Regions from separate parts of the Mesorhizobium sp. WSM1386 genome, predicted to be linked through region 2. Evidence: predicted binding sites of a transcription regulator. Region 2 holds the regulator's gene; each other region holds the start of a gene.
What was found. The regulator PhoB, encoded in region 2, activates phosphate uptake and scavenging genes when phosphate is short. The targets are predictions, from matches to a motif close to TGTCATNNANCTGTCAT.

Region 1 (4,209 bases), 3.2 Mb from region 2:
GGCGGCCGAGCAGCCAGGCAAGGGCCACCTGCGCCGCGGAAACACCCCGGGCCTTGCCGATTTCGACCAGCACGTCGACGATCCGCCAGAGCCGGTCCTCGTCCCGGATCGGCGGCTCGGACCAGCCGGCGAGCTGCCGGGCAGTGGGGCTGTCGCGGCGGTATTTGCCGGACAGCAAGCCGCCGGCGAGCGGGCTCCACACCAGCACGCCGAGCCCCTGGTCGACCGAAATCGGCAGCAATTCATACTCTGCCTCGCGCGCCTCCAGCGTGTAGTGGATTTGCTGGGTGACAAAACGCGGCTGGTGGTGGCTGTCGCTGACGGCAAGCCCCTTCATCACCTGCCAGCCAGAGTAGTTGGAGCAGCCTATATAGCGGATCTTGCCCTGGCCGACCAACGTGTCGAGCGCGGCGATGGTTTCCTCGAGTGGCGTCAGGCCGTCCCATTCGTGCAGGAAATAGATATCGATGACATCGGTCTTGAGCCGCTTCAAGCTCCTCTCGCACTCGCGGATCAGGTGATAGCGCGACAGGCCTTCGTCGTTGGGTCCTTTGCCGATCCGCATCCTCGCCTTGGAGGCGATCAGCACGTCGTTCTTGCGCTTGCCGCCGAGTGCTTCGCCAATGATCTCTTCCGAGATGCCGTTCGAATAGACATTGGCGGTGTCGAGAAGATTGATGCCGGCATCGATGCACATGTCGATCATCCGTTTGGCTTCGGCGAGATCGCTGTTGCCGACCGCGGCGAACGGGCCGGCGCCGCCGAAGGTCATGGTGCCCATGGTCAGTGTCGAAACCTTCAGGCCGGAACGGCCGAGAGTGCGGTATTCCATGTCAGTCCTCGCGATTGTGTTGAATTCGCCGTGTTGAACTGGGGCCGTGTTGAACCGGGGCCGTGTTGAATTGGGGCGGCGCGAAAGGGCAGCCCGGAATGCGACCGGAGATTTGTAGGACAATTCGGTCCGCTTGTCGCCATGCCAGGACGACGATCGATCATATCTCGCGGGATTTGCAGCGCCGGCGATCGCGCTCGGGCTGCAATAAAACCGTCACTGCCGGCCTATATTGAATTCGGCTAAGGTGTTCCGTTCTAGGCCGCGGGCCAGCAGGGACGTGAACCGACAGGCTTGCAAGCGGAGCAACTGATATGACCGAGGTGAGACAGAATTCCCCTGCAAAAGACTGGCTCGAAGCCGAGCTCGCCGACACGCTCGACGAAGACTATGAGCTCGAAATGTCGGAACCGGCGCTGTCGATGGAGATCGCCAAGATCTACAAGAACTCGCATCCGCCATCGATCGACCGCATGCAGTATTTCCGTGACCTGATCACCTTGCAGTCGGAGCTGATCAAGCTGCAGTCGTGGGTCGCCTATCACAGGAAGAAGCTGGTGGTGATTTTCGAGGGCCGCGACTCCGCCGGCAAGGGCGGCGTCATCAAGCGCATCACCCAGCGGCTCAATCCGCGCATCTGCCGCGTCGTGGCACTGCCGGCGCCGACCGAACGCGAGAAATCGCAGTGGTATTTCCAGCGCTACGTCCCGCATTTGCCGGCCGGTGGCGAGATCGTGCTGTTCGACCGCTCCTGGTACAACCGTTCCGGCGTCGAACGGGTGATGGGTTTTGCCGGACCGGAGCAGGTCGAAGAGTTCTTCCACGACGTGCCGGAGTTCGAGCGCATGCTGGTGCGCTCGGGCATCACGGTGGTCAAATACTGGTTCTCGATCACCGACGAGGAGCAGCAGATGCGCTTCCTGATGCGCATCCACGATCCGATGAAGCAGTGGAAGCTGTCACCGATGGACCTCCAGTCGCGCGTGCGCTGGGAACAGTACACCAAGGCCAAGGAAGAAACCTTCGCCCGCACCAACATTCCCGAAGCGCCCTGGTTCATCGTCGAAGGCAACGACAAGAAGCGCGCGCGGCTGAACTGCATCGATCATCTGCTGAAGCAACTGCCGTATGAAGAGGTACCGCACGAGGAGATCACGCTGCCGGAGCGCGTCTTCAATCCCGAATACGAGCGCCAGGTTCTGCCGCGCGAACTTTACGTGCCGGAGAAGTATTGAGGCGGATGAAGCTGCGATCTCCCCCACGAGGGGGGAGATTACGCTCCCCACCTACGCTCGATCAATGATCACATGCGTGGCAAGCGCTGTCGCCACCTGCTCCGTGCACCGATAGCCAAGCTTCACCATATCCAGGCCCGCGAAGAGGTTCTCGCCTGTTCCCAGCAGCACCGGTGAGATCGCCAGGTGCATGGTGTCGATAAGCTTCTCCTGCAGGTATTGCCGGATGGTCGAGACACCACCGCCGACCCGCACATCCTTGCCGCCAGCCGCCGACCTTGCCTGCTCGAGCGCCGAATGGATGCCGTCGGTGACGAAGTGGAAAGTGGTGCCGCCCTCCATCGTGATCGGCGCTCGCTTAAAGTGTGTCAGCACGAAAACCGGCACATGGTAGGGTGGGTTGTCGCCCCACCAGCCCTTCCAGGTCTCGTCGGGCCACTCACCGCGGATCGGCCCGAACATGTTTCGCCCGAGGATCCACGCGCCGACATTCTCGAAGCTGCGTGCCGCAAACGCCTCGTCGGCGTCAGTGGTGCCGCCGTCTTGCCCGAGCACCATCTTGCGGAAGGTGCGGGTGTCGACAAACCACTTGTGCAGGGATTCCCCACCAATGCCGAGCGGATTTTGCAGATCCTGGTCGGGACCGGCGCCATAGCCGTCGAGCGATAGGGTGAAAGCGTTGACACGCAGCTCGGACATGAAAACCTCCTCGATAACCAGTTGTATTTCACAAGTGGTTGCCCTGTAGCATACCGATTGCGAATTGCAAGCGGTATTTTGTCCGTGACAAGGGCGGTCCCGTGGGGAGAAAAAATCTCCGACACTACCCTAACGGGAAGTATTGAGCAGTATCCTCTTGCCTAAGATAGTGCACTCATCAACCTCGATAACGGCATTTCTGTTGCACTCATGATAATATTAGGTGAATAATTCCTGGGGCAATCGAAGGAGGGTGAAATGCCAGGAGATTCAAAAGAGTACCTCGAGCCATCGCAGATACAGGCTATCGTTTCATTGGCCGACAAGGCCTTGGGTCTGGATGAGCGGCGTGGCGCTGGGCCTACTGTCCTTAGGCAATTTGTAGAATTTTCGGCAAAAAAAGCGGCCAAATATAATTTGGTGGTAATTGGGGTAAATGTGTCCACTGCTATTTTCCCCTTTGTAATTGGTGTAACTCTTGCAATGATTTCAGATTTAGAACTTAGATTGCTATTATTGGTAGTATTCCTGATTCCTATGGCCCTGCTTGTTATAAGCAATATATATATGCCAAAGGATCTTTTGTCATACAAGCTATTTGCCGAATTAATAAAAGCCAGAATGGTGATATCTCGCCTCGCGTCTCAAGTTGCCTTGCAGCATTTTGTACAAAAGATATCGACCGCTGATGACAAAGGGCTGATCGGCGATTTCACCACATTGCTTGACGCGGCAGCGCAGAAGGTAATTTCTGAAAATGTAGATAGTATAAATACCCTTCTGAATGGGCCTAGAAATACAGATTGGCAAAAAAGCTTCATACAGTTCAAACCAAATGGATTATCTAGAGAGCTTCACGTGAAACTAGGAAATATATCCAGGTCTATATCTTCTGTGTGTTCTGGTTTGTTCGGAGATGTTGGATTTATAGTTAAGATATATCTTGTAACTGAGCACAACGTACAGGGCCTATCGTCGGTCAATAAAAGTGTTGAGATTCTTACTGCTGTGGCAAGATACCCGCAGCGTTCTGGCAGCGACACTTTCTATCACGGAAAAAGCTGGATCAAGTGTCAGGGAGCGAGGGGCGATGTATGGAGTTGCCGTGAGAATGCGCGGGTTATCGTATTCAGAAGTGTAAAGAGCAGCATCCAAAATCGGGTCTATCCAGCAATTGCGTATATACCTCTACCAGATGGTCTGGGTGTCGTTTCTATTGAAGCTACGGATCCCCACGCATTCGATCTTGGGTCGCTTGACCTCACGACTGGCGACAACAGCGTGGCAGAGGTCTCAGATGAGCGAGTCCCCATTACGCAGCACAGCGTTACCGAGGATATCAGCAAAACAATAGCGATTGCGTCAAAAGAAATGGTCGTGCATGCGATCCGATCTGAGCTACAATTGATGTCGATGTCACGCGGTGTCGGCGCTGACGCTTAG
Region 2 (4,209 bases):
CCGTGCTGAAGGAATCGGCCTACGGCATCGGCTGCACGACCTGGGAAGTGACCCGCCGCGTCGTCATTCCCTACACGCGGATCGGCATCATGGGCGGCGTCATGCTCGGCCTTGGCCGCGCGCTCGGCGAAACCATGGCGGTGACCTTCGTCATCGGCAACGCGCACCGCATCTCGACGTCGCTGTTTGCGCCCGCAACGACGATCTCCGCGACCATCGCCAATGAATTCACCGAGGCGGTCGGCGATCTCTACACGTCTTCGCTGGTGGCGCTCGGCCTGATCCTGTTCGTCATCACTTTCCTGATCCTTGCCATCGCACGCTACATGCTGATGCGCATCGACGCCCGCACCGGAGCCTGAACCGATGTCGACAGCCACGTCGCTTCACCAGAGCCGCAAGCGCAAGAACGGCGTGATGATGACGCTGTGCGTCGCCGCGGCCGGCATCGGCCTTGCCTGGCTGGCGCTCATTCTCGGCGCCCTGCTCTACAAGGGCCTGTCGGGTGTCAATCTTTCAGTCTTCACGGAAATGACCCCGCCGCCAGGCGACGCGGGCGGCCTGCTCAACGCCATCTATGGCAGCATCGTGATGACCGTCATCGGCATCATCGTCGGCACGCCGATCGGTGTGCTGGCCGGCACCTACATGGCCGAATACGGCCGCTTTTCGAAGCTCACCACCGTTGTGCGCTTCATCAACGATATCCTTTTGTCGGCGCCGTCGATCATCATCGGCCTGTTCGTCTACGAATTGATGGTCCGGCCGATGGGGCACTTCTCGGCGATCGCCGGCGCCGTCGCGCTGGCCATCCTGGTCATCCCCGTCGTCGTGCGCACCACCGAGGACATGCTCAATTTGGTGCCCAACGCCTTGCGCGAAGCCGGCACCGCGATCGGCGCGCCGCGCTGGGTGGTGATCCGCTCGGTCGCCTACCGCGCCGCGCTTTCCGGCATCGTCACCGGCATTTTACTGGCCATTGCCCGCATCTCCGGCGAGACGGCGCCGCTGCTGTTCACCGCGCTCAACAACCAGTTCTGGTCGAGCAATCTCAACGCGCCGATGGCCAGCCTGCCTGTCACCATCTTCCAGTTCGCTCTCAGCCCCTACGAGGAATGGCAGCAACTGGCCTGGACCGGCGCACTCATAATTACATTGACGGTTCTCGCGCTCAGCATCTTTGCGCGCAGCCTGACCGGACGCAGAGAGGACAAATGAGCCAGATGTTGTCTCCAGACATGACGATCGCCGCCGAGGCAGCCGCCAAGGCAAAGATCGAGGTCAAGAACCTCAATTTCTACTACGGCCAGTCGAAGGCGCTGAAGGACATCACGCTGTCGCTGCCCGAACGCAGCGTCACCGCCTTCATCGGACCGTCGGGCTGCGGAAAGTCGACGCTGCTGCGCGTCTTCAACCGCATCTACGAGCTCTATCCCAGGCAGACCGCCGAGGGCCAGGTGCTGCTCGACGGCAAGAACGTTCTCGACCGTTCGCAGGACCTCAACCTCTTGCGCACCAAGATCGGCATGGTGTTCCAGAAGCCGACGCCGTTCCCGATGTCGATCTACGAGAACATCGCCTTCGGCGTCAGGCTCTATGAGAAGATCAGCAAGGCCGAGATGGACGGCCGCGTCGAACAGGCGCTGAAGCGCGCGGCACTCTGGACCGAGGTCAAGGACAAGCTCAATGCCAGCGGCCTCAGCCTTTCGGGCGGCCAGCAGCAGCGGCTCTGCATTGCCCGTACCGTGGCGGTGAAGCCGGAAGTCATCCTGCTCGACGAGCCGGCCTCGGCGCTCGATCCGCTGTCGACCGCCAAGATCGAGGAACTGATCGACGAATTGCAGGCCGACTACACGATCGTCATCGTCACCCACAACATGCAGCAGGCGGCGCGCGTGTCGAAGCAGACGGCCTTCATGTATCTGGGCGAACTGGTCGAGTTCGACAAGACGGAGAAGATCTTCACGTCGCCCCGCGAAAAGCGCACGCAGGACTACATCACCGGCCGCTTCGGCTGATCACGCATACGAGGACCAGGATCATGGCCGAACACACGGTTGCAGCCTTCGACGAAGATCTCGGACAGATCAGCAGGCTGATCAGCGACATGGGCGACCTCGCCGGCTCGATGGTCGGCGGTGCCACCAAGGCGCTGCTGAACTCCGACAATGCGCTCGCCCAACGCGTCGTCTCCGATGACGCGATCATGGACGCGCGCCAGCGCGAGCTGGACGACCGCGCCATCACGCTGATCGCCAAGCGCCAGCCGATGGCCGACGATCTGCGCCACGTCGTCGGCTCGATCCGCATGGCCGGCGATCTCGAACGCATCGGCGACCTTGCCAAGAACATCGCCAAGCGCGTCGGCACGGTCGGGCTCTCCGCCACGCCGCGCGACCTGTCGCACTCCATCGACGCGATGGCGCAGCTGGTGCTGATCCAGGTTCAAGGTGTCATCGAGGAATATGCGGCGCGCGATGCCGCCGCACTGGCCAAGCTGCGCGCCGACGACGAGCGTATCGACGTCAAATACACTTCGGTGTTCCGAGAACTGCTGACCTACATGATGGAAGATCCGCGCAACATCACCGCCTGCACGCATCTTCTGTTCTGTGCCAAGAACCTCGAACGCATCGGCGACCACGTGACCAATATCGCCGAGAATGCGTATTATGTGCTGACCGGCACGCAGCTGCCCGCCAATCGCCCGAAGCAGGACGAAACCGCGATGTCGGCGCCGGCGGCATAGCAGGGGTGACCAGCCGATGATCGCGCCACGCATCATGGTGGTGGAGGATGAGGAGCCGCTAGGGGTGCTGCTCCGCTACAATCTGGAATCGGAAGGCTACCAGGTCGAGGTGGTGACGCGCGGCGACGAGGCGGAGATCCGCCTGCAGGAGAACGTGCCCGACCTTCTGGTGCTCGACTGGATGGTGCCGGCGGTGTCCGGCATCGAACTCTGCCGGCGCCTGCGGATGCGGCCCGAGACCGAGCGGCTGCCGATCATCATGCTGACCGCGCGGGGCGAGGAGAGCGACCGCGTGCGCGGCCTGTCGACCGGCGCCGACGACTATCTGGTCAAGCCGTTCTCGACGCCGGAATTCATGGCACGCGTCAAGGCGCTGCTGCGCCGCGCCAAACCTGAAGTGCTGTCCAGCGTGCTCAAGGTCGGCGATATCGTGCTCGACCGCGAATCGCACCGCGTCTACCGCAAAAAGAGCGAGATCCGGCTCGGACCGACCGAGTTCCGCCTGCTCGAATTCATGATGCGCCATCCCGGCCGCGTGTTCTCGCGCAGCCAGTTGCTCGACAATGTCTGGGGCGAGACGATCTACATCGACGAGCGCACCGTCGACGTGCATGTCGGGCGGCTGCGCAAGGCGGTCAACAATGGCCGCATGCCGGATGTGATCCGCACGATTCGTGGGGCGGGCTACGCGATCCGGGAAGATTAGGTTCTTCGGCGCGGAAGGTTAGACAGTCGGATTTCGTGCTTAAGCCGGATCGCTTTACCTTGGCGATTCGCGAAAACGTCCATTGCTTCGTCCTCCACGGGCGGAGCAAGGAGCGAAGCGACGCGGCGTAGACCCGAGGATCCATGCCGCGACTTCGAAGCGTTGCCTCGGTGCGGAATTCTGCTCCGCTGCACTCCGTGGCCAAGGTCGCGGCATGGATCCCAGGGTCTCCGCGACGGAGCTTCGCTCCTGCTCCGCCCAGGGATGACGAAGTCGTGAGGCTTTGTCCAACCCACGGGTGTTACGATGGCTTCGATTTCACGCCACGTTCTTCCCAGCGGCGCCCCCTCTCGCCTGCGCGCCTGGCGCGAAAATTTCCTGGTCGACGAAGGTCAGAGCGCGCATGGCGCAGCCTTCGCGGATCAGCGGCAGTTCGTTCGGCTCGGTGTCGAAGGAGATCGATTCCGAGTGCTGGCCACCGGCGGTCCGGGCAATCGCCTCGCGCAAGGCCGGCTCGATCAGGTCGAAGGCGGCGGCGCTGACGCCGACCATGGCGACGGGGGCGGGATCGATTAGCGCGAACAGGCTGCCCAGGCCATAGCCGAGCGCCTCGCCGGCCTTGCGATAGGCCTGGCGCTCCGGGCCGTCCTTGTCGCGCGCCGAGGCCGCCAGCGTCCGCATGTCGGCGTCGCTGACGTCGACCGGTTCGGTGTCCTCGCCAAGCTGCCTCGCATTGCGCCAGATAGCATAGTTG
Region 3 (4,209 bases), 890 kb from region 2:
CCGCATCCGCAAAGGCCCGGCACCCGAGAACATGGCCGTGCCGGTATTCAAGTTCATTTCCGATACCAAGATCCTTATCGGTTGAGGCAGGGGATATTTCGATGAGCGAGGGACACTCGACCTACACGCCCAAGACCGGTATCGAACGCTGGTTCGACGCCCGCATGCCGCTGCCGCGGCTGGTCTATGACAGCTTCGTCGGCTATCCGGTGCCGCGCAACCTCAACTATGCCTGGACCTTCGGCGGCATCCTGTCGATCATGCTGGTGGCGCAGATCCTGACCGGCATCGTGCTGGCCATGCACTACACGGCCGACACCAATCTAGCCTTCGGCTCGGTCGAGAAGATCATGCGCGACGTCAATTCCGGCTGGCTCCTGCGCTACATGCATGCCAACGGCGCCTCGTTCTTCTTCGTCGCCGTCTATATCCACATCTTCCGTGGCCTCTATTACGGCTCCTACAAGGCGCCGCGCGAACTGCTCTGGATCCTCGGCTGCATCATCTACCTCCTGATGATGGCGACCGGCTTCATGGGCTACGTGCTGCCATGGGGACAGATGAGTTTTTGGGGCGCCACCGTCATCACAGGCTTCTTCAGCGCCATTCCGCTGGTCGGCGACTGGATCCAGCAGTTGCTGCTGGGCGGCTTCGCCGTCGACAACCCGACGCTCAACCGCTTCTTCGCGCTGCATTACCTGCTGCCGTTCATGATCGCCGGCGTCGTCGTGCTGCACGTCTGGGCGCTGCATGTCGTGGGCCAGTCGAACCCGACCGGCATCGAGGTCAAATCGAAGACCGACACCGTCGCCTTCACCCCTTACGCGACCATCAAGGACGCGTTCGGCATGATCGTGTTCCTGTTCTTCTTCGCCTATTTCGTCTTCTACCTGCCGAACTATCTCGGCCATCCGGACAATTACACGGTCGCCAACCCGCTGAAGACCCCGGCCCATATCGTGCCGGAATGGTACTTCCTGCCGTTCTACGCGATCCTGCGCGCCATCACCTTCAACATCGGGCCGATCAACTCCAAGCTCGGCGGCGTGCTATGCATGTTCGGTGCCATCGTCATGCTGTTCCTGGTGCCGTGGCTCGACACTTCCAAGGTGCGTTCGGCGGTCTACCGGCCCTGGTACAAGCTGTTCTTCTGGCTGTTCGTGGCCGATGCCATCCTGCTCGGCTGGCTGGGCTCGCAGCCGGCGGAAGGCAGCTATGTGTTCATGGCGCAGATGGCGACGCTGTTCTACTTCGCCTTCTTCCTGATCGCGCTGCCAGTGCTCGGCCTGATCGAGACGCCGCGCAGGGTGCCGAACTCGATCACCGAGGCGGTGCTCGAAAAGAACAAGGGCGGCAGCGGGCATCCGGCGGGCGCCACGGCCGCACCAGAGACCAAGGGCTAGAGCATGATCCCGAAAAGTGGGAACCGGTTTTCCCGGACAAACGGAACCGTTTGTCCAGAGATCATGCTCAAACAGGAAGACAGAGCGGTAGAGAATCTAAGGGGATTTGGCATGAAAAAGATTCTCACCTCGCTGGCGCTGATCGGCCTTGTGGCCGCCGGCGTTGGAACTGGAGGCACTTGGGCATTCGCCGCCGAAGAGGCGCACAATGCAGCCGCACCGACGCATTTCCCGATCGACGAGCCGAAGGAGATGAACTGGAGCTTCACCGGCCCGTTCGGCACCTATGACAAAGCGCAGCTGCAGCGCGGCCTGAAGGTCTACAAGGAAGTGTGCTCGGCCTGTCACTCGATGAATTTGGTGGCGTTCCGCACGCTTTCGGACCTCGGCTACAGTGACGCCCAGGTCAAGACGCTGTCGGCCGAATATACCATCCATGACGGCCCCAACGATGCCGGCGACATGTTCGACCGTCCCGGCAAGCCGTCAGACCATTTCCCGGCGCCGTTCGCCAATGAGGAAGCCGCCGCTGCCTCCAATGGCGGCGCTGCCCCGCCCGACATGTCGCTGCTGGCCAAGGCTCGCGGCGTCGAGCGCGGCTTTCCGCAGTTCGTCTTCGACATCTTCACCCAGTATGACGCGGGCGGCCCCGACTACATCCATTCGCTGCTGACCGGCTACGATCAAACGCCGCCGGCCGGAATGGTCATCCCGGAAGGCACGCACTACAATCCGTACTTCATGTCGGGCGTGTCGCTGAAGATGCCCAAGCCGCTCTCCGACGGCCAGGTGACCTATGATGACGGCTCGCCGCAGACCGTCGACCAGTATTCCCGCGACGTGGCCGCCTTCCTGACATGGGCCGCCGAGCCGCACATGGAAGACCGCAAGAAAATGGGCTTCCGCGTGCTGGTGTTCCTGCTGCTGTTCGGCGCGCTGGTCTATCTGACCAAGCGCAAGGTGTGGGAAGGCATCGCCCACTGAGCGGGGCGGACATAGCAAAATGCAGGGGGCGCCGAGAGGCGCCCTTTTTGCGTCCGGTGACGGTCATGTCACATGGCCGTCACCGCATCTGGCGATCCTGCGGCATTCTCGAACAAAGGATTGTCCTATGAAGAAATACGCATCGCTCGCGGCTGGTCTGCTGCTGCTGGTCATCGGCTCGGCCGCCCAGGCCGAAGACGCAAAACCCTTCGTCACCAACAAGGACGTCGATCTGACGATGATCCTGCCGCCTCCACCGGCGAACGATTCGGCCGAGACCAAGGCCGAACTCGGCGAGGTGCTGACGCTGCAGGTGACGCGCACGCCCGAGATGGAAGCCCGCGCCGTCGCCGATGCCGAAGAGAATGTCTGGCGCTTCGCCGATGTCATGGGGCCGAATTTCACTGCGGAAAAGCTGCCGAAATTCAGCGCTTTCTTCGACCGCGTCGTGGCCACAGAAGGTGCTGTCGTCGACCCGGCCAAGGATGTCTGGAAACGTCCGCGCCCGCACCAGCTCAGCGATCTCGTCAAGCCGGCGGTCAAGCTGTCGAGCTCCGGCTCCTGGCCGTCCGGCCACGCCACTGTCGGCACCATGATGGGCATCATCCTGGCCGACATGGTTCCGGAGAGGCGCGCCGAGATCATGGCGCGCGCGGCCGAATACGCCCACAACCGCGTTGTCGGCGGCATCCATTATCCGTCCGATGTCGAGATGGGCAAGATTTCCGGCAGCGTCATTGCCGCGGTCCTGCTCAACCGGGACGATTTCAAGGCCGAATATGAGGTGGCCAGGGCCGAGCTGCGTTCCGACCTCGGCATGTAAGACTTCGCCGGCAATCTCGGCAGAGAGGGGCGCTTCAGGCGCCCCTTTTCGTGTTCAGGGCCGTGCTCTATGGGGAGTTCAGCAATTAGTTCGTTGGCAGGGCCGCATCTGGTTGATACTTCAACAGCGGCAAAGGCTTCGTCAGCCATGGCCTTGGAAATCGATGATGCGGCTCAGCGACTGTCACAATTTTTCCGATTTCCGGCGGATGGCGCAGCGAAAGCTGCCGGGGCCGATCTTCAATTACATCGATGGCGCGGCCGATGACGAGGTCACCTATCGCCGCAACACCGCAAGTTTCGAAAGCTGTGACCTGGTCCCCAACGTCCTGCGCGGGGTGAGCGAGATCGACATGTCGGTGACCGTCATGGGTCAGAAATTGGCTATGCCGTTCTATTGCTCGCCGACTGCCCTGCAGCGGCTTTTCCACCATCAGGGCGAGAGGGCGGTCGCCAAAGCCGCGGCCAAATACGGCACGATGTTCGGTGTTTCCACGCTCGGCACCGTCAGCCTCGAGGAGGTGCGCAGGATCAGCAGCAGCCCGCAGATCTACCAGTTCTACTTCCACCGAGATCGCGGCCTCAACCGGGCGATGATGCAGCGGGCAAAGCAGGTTGGCGTAGAAGTGATGATGCTGACCGTCGACAGCATCACCGGGGGCAATCGCGAACGCGACAAGCGCACTGGCTTTGCCATTCCCTTCAAACTCAACCTTGCCGGCATGGCGCAGTTCGCGCTGAAGCCGGCTTGGGCAGTCAACTATTTCACCCATGAGGGCTTCAAGTTGCCGCAGCTCGACGAACATGTCGACATGGGCGGCGGCACGATGTCGATCAGCCGCTACTTCACCGAGATGCTCGATCCGTCGATGACCTGGGATGATGTCGCCGAGATGGTCAGGCAGTGGTCGGGTCCGTTCTGCCTCAAGGGTATCATGTCGGTGGAGGATGCCAGACGCGCCGTCGATATTGGCTGCAGCGGCATCGTACTGTCCAACCA

Region 1: ppk2 (polyphosphate kinase 2) is a predicted target of PhoB. The motif match lies at 1,036-1,052, and genes of this name have one in related genera.
Region 3: AC0NIH_RS11290 (acid phosphatase) is a predicted target of PhoB. The motif match lies at 2,454-2,470, and genes of this name have one in related genera.

The regions. Positions count from the first base shown of each region.
Region 1 covers NZ_CM148373.1:4,925,936-4,930,144, reverse strand. The annotation lists gene AC0NIH_RS24290 (aldo/keto reductase) at 1-832, opposite strand, end outside; gene ppk2 (polyphosphate kinase 2) at 1,147-2,067, shown strand; gene AC0NIH_RS24280 (dihydrofolate reductase family protein) at 2,119-2,766, opposite strand; gene AC0NIH_RS24275 (hypothetical protein) at 3,025-4,209, shown strand.
Region 2 covers NZ_CM148373.1:1,409,299-1,413,507, forward strand. The annotation lists gene pstC (phosphate ABC transporter permease subunit PstC) at 1-362, shown strand, start outside; gene pstA (phosphate ABC transporter permease PstA) at 367-1,218, shown strand; gene pstB (phosphate ABC transporter ATP-binding protein PstB) at 1,215-2,018, shown strand; gene phoU (phosphate signaling complex protein PhoU) at 2,042-2,749, shown strand; gene phoB (phosphate regulon transcriptional regulator PhoB) at 2,766-3,455, shown strand; gene AC0NIH_RS06925 (ROK family protein) at 3,774-4,209, opposite strand, start outside.
Region 3 covers NZ_CM148373.1:2,302,676-2,306,884, forward strand. The annotation lists gene petA (ubiquinol-cytochrome c reductase iron-sulfur subunit) at 1-85, shown strand, start outside; gene AC0NIH_RS11280 (cytochrome b) at 102-1,403, shown strand; gene AC0NIH_RS11285 (cytochrome c1) at 1,515-2,387, shown strand; gene AC0NIH_RS11290 (acid phosphatase) at 2,515-3,210, shown strand; gene AC0NIH_RS11295 (alpha-hydroxy acid oxidase) at 3,377-4,209, shown strand, end outside.